DNA from 3 places in the Mixta mediterraneensis genome. Region 3 is predicted to be linked to each of the others. Evidence: predicted binding sites of a transcription regulator. Region 3 holds the regulator's gene; each other region holds the start of a gene.
What was found. Region 3 encodes CRP, which controls carbon source genes, mostly activating them, when cyclic AMP is high. Its sites were predicted from a motif close to ATGTGANNNNNNTCACAT; they were not measured.
Positions count from the first base shown of each region.

Region 1: QRY16_RS13460 (YjcB family protein) is a predicted target of CRP. The motif match lies at 2,115-2,132, and genes of this name have one in related genera.
Region 2: QRY16_RS11835 (NupC/NupG family nucleoside CNT transporter) is a predicted target of CRP. The motif match lies at 1,510-1,527, and genes of this name have one in related genera.

Region 1 is NZ_JASUAZ010000021.1:45,806-49,089, reverse strand. Features, by position in the region: gene QRY16_RS13470 (oligosaccharide flippase family protein) at 1-712, shown strand, start outside; gene QRY16_RS13465 (ATP-grasp fold amidoligase family protein) at 721-1,671, shown strand; gene QRY16_RS13460 (YjcB family protein) at 1,726-2,007, opposite strand; gene soxS (superoxide response transcriptional regulator SoxS) at 2,275-2,700, opposite strand; gene soxR (redox-sensitive transcriptional activator SoxR) at 2,864-3,284, shown strand, end outside.
Region 2 is NZ_JASUAZ010000016.1:67,960-71,243, reverse strand. Features, by position in the region: gene QRY16_RS11840 (Nramp family divalent metal transporter) at 1-1,252, opposite strand, end outside; gene QRY16_RS11835 (NupC/NupG family nucleoside CNT transporter) at 1,592-2,782, shown strand; gene QRY16_RS11830 (LLM class flavin-dependent oxidoreductase) at 2,975-3,284, shown strand, end outside.
Region 3 is NZ_JASUAZ010000020.1:5,661-8,944, reverse strand. Features, by position in the region: gene QRY16_RS13010 (YccS/YhfK family putative transporter) at 1-850, opposite strand, end outside; gene crp (cAMP-activated global transcriptional regulator CRP) at 908-1,540, opposite strand; gene QRY16_RS13000 (OsmC family protein) at 1,842-2,246, shown strand; gene QRY16_RS12995 (phosphoribulokinase) at 2,277-3,146, opposite strand; gene QRY16_RS12990 (YheU family protein) at 3,208-3,284, opposite strand, start outside.

The DNA of each region.
Region 1 (3,284 bases), on a different contig from region 3:
CATCAAGCGCTACAACTTTTATCGTGAGCATCAGGATCAGATGCCACCACGCGAAAAGCGTACCGCCTATCTGCGCTATTTAATGTACGCCGGCCTGCCATTAGCGATCTCCAGCATCTTTATTTCGGTGCAGGTTAAAAACGCACAAATGTTCCTGGCGGGCATTGCATCAGCACGTGATCTCGGCCTGTTCGCCGCTGCAAATACCATTTCGGCTTCGTGGATTTTCATCCCCGTAGCGCTGATTACGTCGTGCTTTAGCGAGATATTCAGAGAGCGCGGTGATGTCGCTATTAAGCTGGCAGCACGGCTGAACGGCTATGTCATGGGTGTGTCATTGATGATGCTGCTAATCATTTCGCTATTCGGCGAGCGGATCATCATTGCTTTATACGGTTCGGAATACACACAGTCAGGAAGTCTCATTACGTTGCTGTCGATTGCGACCAGCTTTTCGGCTATGGGGACTGTAGCCTATCGCTACATGGTAAAAGAAGGGGGTTTTAACTATTTGTTGAGGAAAATCATCTGTTTGATGGTCATCAGCGTGCCGCTTTCCTGGTGGTTAATCCAGGGCTACGGCATCATGGGGGCCGCGTGGAGCGTTTTCCTGTCAGAACTCTTGTCCCTTACCGTAATGAATTACTTCTTCAAGAACGGCGTCATTCAGAAGATTCAAGTTTCCTCACTCAACTACAAAACCTACAAATGAGGTCCGATATGCTCAAGTTGAAAGAAGAACTCAGAAGAAGTGTGCAGTATTTTATCAAGAAGATGCCCTGGTCTTATCAGGACCGCATCTACTACTTTCACAAGTTCAGAAAGCTGCCCAATCTTCGTCAGCCGAAGGTGTTCAACGAAAAGGTGCTTTACCGCAAATTTGTCTATGGCGATTACCAAAACTATGGTCGATTGTCAGATAAGTTTTGCGTACGCGAATTTATCGCTGAGAAGATTGGCAGTGAATACCTGATCCCGTTGGTACATGAAACCACTGATCCGACCACCCTGAACAGTTTGCCTTGCTGGAAGGGGACGGTGATCAAACCGAACCATGCGTCTAATATGGTGGAAATTCTGCTTGAGGAGCCGGACACGCTACGTAAGCAGCAGATCATTCATGACTGCTATCGCTGGTTAAAAACCGATTTTGCGAACGAAGCGCGTGAAATTCATTATCGCTACATCAAGCCGCGCATTCTGGTGGAGCAGTACATCGGTGATGGCAAAAGCGCGCCTGTTGACTACAAGTTCCACATGTTCAACAAGCGCGATGGCAAATTTGAATATGTGTTACAGGTTATCTACAACCGTTGCCAGCCGCTGCTGTCAATGAATTTCTATGTGAATAACCTGACTGAAGCCTTTCATACGATTCGCGATACCGGACTGGATATTTCCAGCGTTATGCCGTCGCTGCAACATGCGCTTGATATGAGCAAGAAGCTGGCCAGTGATTTCGATTATGTGCGCGTTGACTGGTATATCCATGAAGAGCATATTTATTTCGGCGAGCTGACGTTTACTCCTGGCGCAGGTTTGGTGACAGGCTTAGATCGGGGGCTAAATCAGATAATGGGAGATATGTGGATTCAGGACTGCCGCGGAACACAGAGACCGGGCGTCACAGTACAGGATGTTAATATCCCTGCCATGTTGAAGAAAATTTAAACGTACACAGCAATATAAAAAACCCCGCCTGGCGGGGTTTTTTATTGGAAATTTTTAGGGCATTGGCCAGTCAGCAGGTGCCTGGCTCATCACCTGAATAAAGGCATTCTTCGAGATTTCCATAAAATTGTGCACATTTTCCATGCTCAGAGTAATCCCCATCAGGCCGGTTACAAACCAGCAGGTCATACCTAAGCCGATGCCGCCACACATAAAGGCCATAACATGGTGACTGTCCTGACGGAGTTTGTTTTTCAGCGTGCTGGCAAAAAACATCATTACGGCGCTCAGCAATTCCCAACGCATTACAATAAGACTGGTAGTTAACGTAGCCATCGGCTCGACCTCAATAAATCAGTAATGATCCCTGACAATCTGCGGACATCACCGGCGGAGGAAAAGCATGCCAGGTAGTGCTTTTTCTCCGTCAACCCAAGGTCATAATGTGACTTGTATCACATTATATCATCCGATTTTAATTTTTGAACAAAATTTGTATCTGGTATGGTAGAAAAAACTGCTGGAAGATTGAGCGGAATGCGGCGGGTGAAAAAAGAGAAGGAAAACAAAAGACAAGGCGCGCCCATAAGGACGCACGGCTATTTAACGAACGGGGCAGCACTCACCGGTAGTGCGTTGGGTAAAACTGGCGATATTTTCGCTGCAATCAAAGCTTAGCAGACGGGGACGCGCAATAGTCTGACGGCGCATCGTATGACGATAGGCTGTCGGCGTTTGTGAAAACTGACGACGAAACACGCGTGAGAAGGTTTGCTGCGAGTCGTAACCATACTGCATCGCAATATCAAATACCGGACGTTGCGTCTGGCTCAGCGCTTCAGCGGCCAGCGTCAGGCGACGCTCGCGAATATATCCACCCAGCGTTTGTTTCGTCACAGTACGGAACATACGTTGCAGGTGCCATTTCGAATAACCCGATTTTGCTGCCACTTCATCAATGGACAAACTCTTGTCCAGATTTTGGTCAATCCAGTGCGTCAGGGTATGAATTATCTCTTCTTGCATCATGGTCTCATCCTTCTGGTGATGATTTTCCCCGTCGTGCTTCATGTCTTATGCCAGTAAGCGCGCTGCTTTCCTGAAATATGAACGCGTTGGGGAGAATGATGGATTCGTTGTTCTGATGGGGAACGAGTATAATTCCTCAAGTTAACTTGAGGTAAAGAGCCAAATGAAAAAAGATCGCAACTACCCAAAACCGGTTTTAACGCCGGGCGAAGTGGCGCGACGCAGTGGCGTCGCCGTATCCGCACTGCATTTCTATGAAACTAAAGGGCTTATTTTCAGTACGCGCAACGGAGGTAATCAGCGACGTTACAGCCGCGATGTGCTGCGACGTGTGGCGATCATCAAGATTGCACAACGCATTGGCATTCCGCTGGCTACGGTGAGCGACAGCCTGGAACACATTCCCGCCAATAAACGCATGTCAACTCACGAATGGGATGCGCTGACCCAGCACTGGCGTGAGGAGCTGGATAAACGTATCGAAACCCTGACTCGCTTGCGCAACGATTTAGATGGCTGCATTGGCTGTGGCTGTCTTTCAATGCGTGATTGTCCGTTACGCAATCCCGGTGACCGTCTGGGGC
Region 2 (3,284 bases), on a different contig from region 3:
CAACGAAAAGATAGAAGTTTAACGCCACCACCAGCAATACGATTAAGCGCCCGGCGTTCTGCATCAGCCGTGAATTGACCATATCATCGCCCATAATTTCGCGGTTGCCGGTAAATGACAGCAGCGGAACTAGTGCCAGCGCGATACCAAAACTCAGCAGTACCTGACTGACTATCAGAATGCGCGTCGGGTCCCAGCCCGCCCAGATCACAATAAAAGAAGGCAGCATAGTGACGGTGCGGCGAACCCACAGTGGAATATGAAAGCGAATAAAACCTTGCATTACCACCTGCCCCGCCAGCGTGCCAACCACGGTTGAGGAGAGACCAGCAGCGACCAGACTCAGACCAAATACGGTGGCAGCCGCGTGACCCAATAACGGTTGCAGCGTCAGGTAGGCCTGGTCAAGGTCGGCAATGCCGCTGTGACCGCTAAAGTGGAATGCCGCGGCCGCCGTCGCCATCATTGCCAGGTTTACAAAACCGGCAATCGTCATGGCAATCGCCACATCCAGCTTGGTTGAAGAATAGCGCTCAGCCTGACTCCCGCTAGTACTGGTCTGGGTTAATGCCGAATGCAGATAGATCACGTGCGGCATGATAGTCGCTCCTAATACGCCCGCCGCGAGAAATACCGCATCGGAAGTCGGTAGCGAGGGCAACGCCATACCGATGACTAATTCGCTGATTTTAGGTTGTGAGAAAAACAGCTCAACGATATAAGCTGCCGCAACAAATAACAGCAGCCCGCCAATCACCCATTCAAGTGGCTTTTGTCCCCGGCTTTGCAGCATCAATATCAGGAAAGTGGCAATACCGGTAAGTACCGCGCCTTGCAGCAGCGAAATGCCCAGCAGTAATTTAAAGCCCAACGCCGCTCCGATAAATTCCGCCAGATCGGTGGCCATAGCGATAATTTCTGCCTGTATCCAATAAAACCACACCGCCGGTCGCGGAAAGCGGTCACGAATGTGTTCAGCGAGGTTTTTACCGGTGGCGATGCCGAGCTTGGCTGACATGAGCTGGATCAACATTGCCATAATGTTGGCCCAAACCACGACCCATAATAATTTGTAGCCGTAAGCCGCCCCTGCCTGGATGTTGGTGGCGAAGTTACCCGGATCGATATAGCCAATAGCGGCAATAAAAGCGGGCCCCAACAGCGCGAGTTTGACTTTTCTTACTCCGCGAGCGGCACGCTCGGCGGTACGACTTTCAAACATATTTTTTACCCTGTCTGAACGTGAGTTCACCTGTACAGCTTACGGAACCCGCATGACCAATAAAATTCGATTATGATTATTGATGTAATAGATAATGCTATAAAGTATAGCCATGGCTATACCTTGCAGTAAAGAGAGTGATTGCTAAAAATGTGAGCACTCGTTTCACTCTACCCTTGAAGCAATATACAGACAATCAGTATGTGGATATAAGATGTGAATGTTTTGTAAACGATACGTGACCGGCAAGACTTTTCTGAAAAATACTATGATAGCGAATACTTATATTGTGGTCATGATCTCGTTTTTAAGTAACGCGTTACATAGAATACGCAGCAAAATACAACCCTCCTCAAATTTGGAGCAAATATGTCCGCTATTTTACACTTCCTTTTGGCACTGGTAGTGGTCGGCGTGTTGGCCTTATTGGTCAGTCATGATCGTAAAAGCATTCGCATTCGTTATATCGTTCAGCTTTTGATAATTGAAGTATTGCTGGCGTGGTTCTTTCTCAACTCCGAAGCCGGTCTTGGCTTTGTGAAAGGCTTTGCCGGTGTGTTTGATCATCTTCTGAAATATGCCGCAGAAGGCACCAATTTTGTGTTCGGTAACATGAATGACAAAGGTCTCGCCTTCTTCTTCCTTAATGTGCTGTGCCCAATTGTATTTATCTCTGCGCTGATTGGTATTCTGCAACACTTCCGCATTCTGCCATGGGTTATCCGCGGTATCGGTACTGTACTGTCAAAAGTTAACGGTATGGGCAAGCTGGAATCCTTTAACGCTGTTAGCTCACTGATTCTGGGCCAGTCAGAAAACTTTATCGCCTATAAAGATATTCTCGGCAAGATGTCACAGCGTCGTATCTACACCATGGCAGCGACAGCAATGTCGACCGTTTCGATGTCTATCGTCGGCGCGTACATGACCATGCTGGAGCCAAAATATGTGGTTGCCGCGCTGGTGCTTAATATGTTCAGTACCTTTATTGTGCTGTCGCTGATTAATCCATACCGTGTGGATAGCGAAGAAGACCTTCAGTTGCAGGATCTCCATAAAGGCCAGAGTTTCTTTGAAATGCTGGGCGAATATATTCTGGCGGGTTTCCGCGTCGCGATTATTGTTGCTGCTATGCTGATCGGTTTTATCGCTCTGATCTCTGGCCTGAATGCGTTGTTTGATTTCATCTTCGGCATCAGCTTCCAGGGCGTGCTGGGTTATGTTTTCTTCCCGTTTGCCTGGGTGACGGGCGTGCCATCAAGTGAAGCACTGCAGGTTGGCAGCATCATGGCCACCAAACTGGTATCCAACGAGTTTGTAGCGATGATGGATCTGCAAAAAATTGCTGCTCAGCTGTCACCACACGCCGAAGGCATTCTGTCTGTATTCCTGGTTTCTTTCGCGAACTTCTCCTCCATCGGCATTGTGGCCGGTGCAATTAAAGGGTTGAACGAAGAGCAAGGCAATGTGGTCTCGCGCTTCGGCCTGAAACTGCTTTACGGCTCTACCCTGGTGAGCGTGCTGTCCGCTGCCATCGCCGGACTGGTGCTTTCCTGGTAAATGATAAAGGGCGAGTCTGTCTCGCCCTTTTCTTCTGAGTTATTCCCATCGGTTATATCTCTTTGATGCTGCCTTTTCCCGCTGTACGCCGCCTTTAGCCAGATAACGCAAATCCTTTGCAGAATTAAGAATTTCCCTCCCATATTGCTCAGCCCGTAGTTTTTCTTCATCACTTAATATCAGGAGAAAAACATGAGCATTCAATTCCTCGGTATGATTGGTCATCGTCTGGCGTCTGAAATCATCCCTGCCAGCGGGCCGCTATTCGATAAGAACTATATTGCTGATTTTGCCCGGTCTCATGAACAAGCGGGCTTTGATCGAATTCTGGTTGGTTACTGGTCCGATCAGCCCGACGGTTTTCTGGTCACCGCCCATGCGGCAGCAAATACCTCACGCGTTAAATTCCTTCTGGCGCACCGTCCTGGCTTCGTTTCTCCCACCCTGGCGGCTCGCAAGCTGGCCACGCTTGATCATCTGACGGATGGGCGCCTTGCCGTGC
Region 3 (3,284 bases):
GAATGTTATCCGCCAGCACCCGAAGCCGGGACGAAATGGTTCTGGCATTCCAGCGGATCACCGCTTCCGCATGACTCTGCTCCACCAGCTTTTGCACCTCTTCCGGTTGATGCAGGCTGACAGAGATATGCTCCTGCAAATCCAATGCAACCTGAAAGGAACGCTTCAGGCGTTTATGGCTTTCATCGCCATTGGCCGACAACATATGCATCTGTTGATAACAGATGTTAATCAGATCGACCACTTTTTGTTGACGCGCCAGCAGCGGCGGCAACGCTTTTTCTGGATCGACGAATTGCGTCAGTAGCGTGTATTTCGCGTCGCAGTAATCGGCCAGCTCGCGATAGACCAGACTCAGGCTTTCACGCATCGGCTGCTCTTTCCACAGCCAGAACCAAAACCAGTTGAACAGGCCGTACCACAGCGTACCGCCAATATAGAGCAACGGCGGAACATACATCGGCATACGTCCCATCAGGCTCAGTGTGAAAATGGCGGCAATTAGCGAACCGGGCAGTAAACGCCCATGAAGCGGGCTGATTTCACCCGTCACGCCGAGCAATAAGGGTATGACAAGCAGAATGGCGGGTAGCGGAACGCCTTTCAGTGTCAGAAACTGCATAAGAAAACTGCCGAGCGCAAACAGGCTGCCGCCGACAATCAGGCGCTTAAAGAAGCGTTTATGGGGAGTATCGAGGCCAGCAATATTGCAGCAGGCAGGCACCAGCGAGAACAGCAGTCCCTTTTGCAGATCGCCAAACAGCCAGCCGAGTGCAACGGGCACGCAAAGGACCAGCGTCTGCCGCAGGGCGTAGTTAATTTCCGGATGATAGATGATTCGACGCCACATCAGCTCAGCGCAAATAATAACGGCGTGATGTTGCCATCACGCCGGGAGTGACAGGAATTAGCGGGTGCCGTAAACGACGATGGTTTTGCCGTGTGCTGAGATCAGGTTCTGATCTTCCAGCATCTTCAAAATACGGCCCACGGTTTCACGTGAGCAACCAACGATTTGGCCAATTTCCTGACGAGTAATTTTAATTTGCATGCCGTCGGGATGCGTCATGGCGTCTGGCTGTTTGGCCAGATTAAGCAGCGTTTGCGCAATGCGTCCGGTAACGTCAAGGAAAGCGAGGTTACCCACTTTTTCTGACGTTACCTGTAAGCGACGCGCCATCTGCGACGACAGTCGCATCAAAATATCCGGGTTTACCTGAATCAACTGACGAAATTTCTTGTAGGAAATTTCTGCCACTTCGCACGCGGTTTTCGCACGTACCCAGGCGCTACGTTCCTGACCTTCTTCAAACAGGCCAAGCTCGCCAATAAAATCGCCTTGATTCAAATAGGAGAGAATCATCTCTTTGCCTTCTTCATCTTTGATCAGAACCGCAACGGAACCTTTCACGATGTAGTAAAGCGTTTCAGCCTTTTCACCTTGGTGAATCAGCGTACTTTTGGATGGATATTTGTGAATATGGCAATGGGACAGGAACCATTCGAGTGTAGGGTCTGTTTGCGGTTTGCCGAGAACCATTCGCTATTATCCTCTGTTGTAATCGTGCCCAAAATACAGGGGACAATTTCCCTGTCAGGCGATGAAAGCTTCAAGCATTTTCCATTCTGGAAATTATTCGGGCTGCATTTGGCGCATGGCGCTTAATTCTTCCCGGCTTCGTCATCAGGTGACGAAAAATATTTTCAGCTCTGTTTGTAACACAGCTTTTGCCGACTGTCTTGTGTTGTCTCGCTTCAGCAAAGGGCGGATTTCTCTGGATTGCTGTTTACCAGGTGAAAGCGTACTCTGACGCAAATGATCAGGTTATGGAGGCTATATCATGCAGGCAAGAGTGAAGTGGGTTGAAGGTCTGACATTTCTTGGCGAATCGTCGTCGGGCCATCAGGTAGTGATGGACGGTAACGCTGGCGATAAAGCGCCCAGCCCGATGGAGATGGTGCTGATGGCAGCAGGGGGATGCAGCGCGATTGATGTGGTGTCCATTTTGCAGAAAGGCCGCAATGATGTAGTCGAGTGTGAAGTCAAACTCACTTCCGAACGTCGCGAAGAAGCGCCGCGTATTTTTACCCATATTAATCTGCATTTTATTGTGAGCGGCAAAGCGCTGGCTGACAAAGCGGTGGCGCGCGCTGTTGACCTTTCTGCCGACAAGTATTGCTCGGTGGCGATTATGTTAGGTAAAGGTGTGGAAATCACTCACAGTTATGAAGTGACAGAACTGTAGTTGCCGGAGGCCGATTTGTGGCCTCCCCCCTTATTCAATACGTTTGCCTTCCATGAGCCGTTTGACCAGCGGCCCCATAATTAACTCCATCGCCAGCCCCATTTTGCCACCCGGAACAACCAGGGTATTGATATGCGAGATGAACGATCCTTGCAACATCGCCAGCAGATAGGGGAAATCAATATCTTCAAGCGCCTGGAAATGGATAACCACAAAGCTTTCATCCAGCGACGGGATGCTGCGTGCGGCAAACGGATTTGACGTATCCACAGTGGGAACGCGCTGGAAGTTAATATGGGTGCGAGAAAATTGTGGCGTGATGAAGTTAATGTAATCTTCCATTGAGCGCACCACCGAATCCATTACGGCTTCACGAGAATGGCCGCGCTCGCTGGTATCACGTACCAGTTTTTGGATCCATTCCAGGTTCACAATCGGCACTACGCCAACCAGCAAGTCGACGTTTTCGGCCACGTTGTGTTGCGCGGTCATCACGCCGCCATGCAGCCCCTCATAAAACAGAATATCGGTATTGGCTGGCAGTGGCTGCCACGGCGTAAAGGTGCCGGGCACCTGATTCCACGGCACCGCTTCGTCATAGGTATGCAGGTATTTACGCGACTGACCCTGACCACTTTTACCATATTCAATAAAGGTTTGTTCCAGCAGACCAAAATCATTGGCTTCGGGGCCGAAATAACTGACATGACGTCCCAGATCGCGCGCTTTGCGGATAGCCATGTCCATTTCAGGTCGCGTGAAGCGATGAAAACTATCGCCTTCAAGTTCTGCCGCGTGCAGATCCCACTGCTGGAAAATCTTACGGAAGGCGAGGCTGGTGGTAGTGGTTCCTGCTCCGCTGGAACCGGTCACTGCGATAATTGGATGGCGGGCAGACATAGAAAAGCTTCCTGTGAGGTCGGGCGAAGAGCATTGTTAGCATGAATTCCTCGTTAACGCATTAGCCACGAAATTCATTGCGCGGCATGATATTTACCGTTTCATGCAGTTCGGACCACACTAATAGCACTTCGCCGC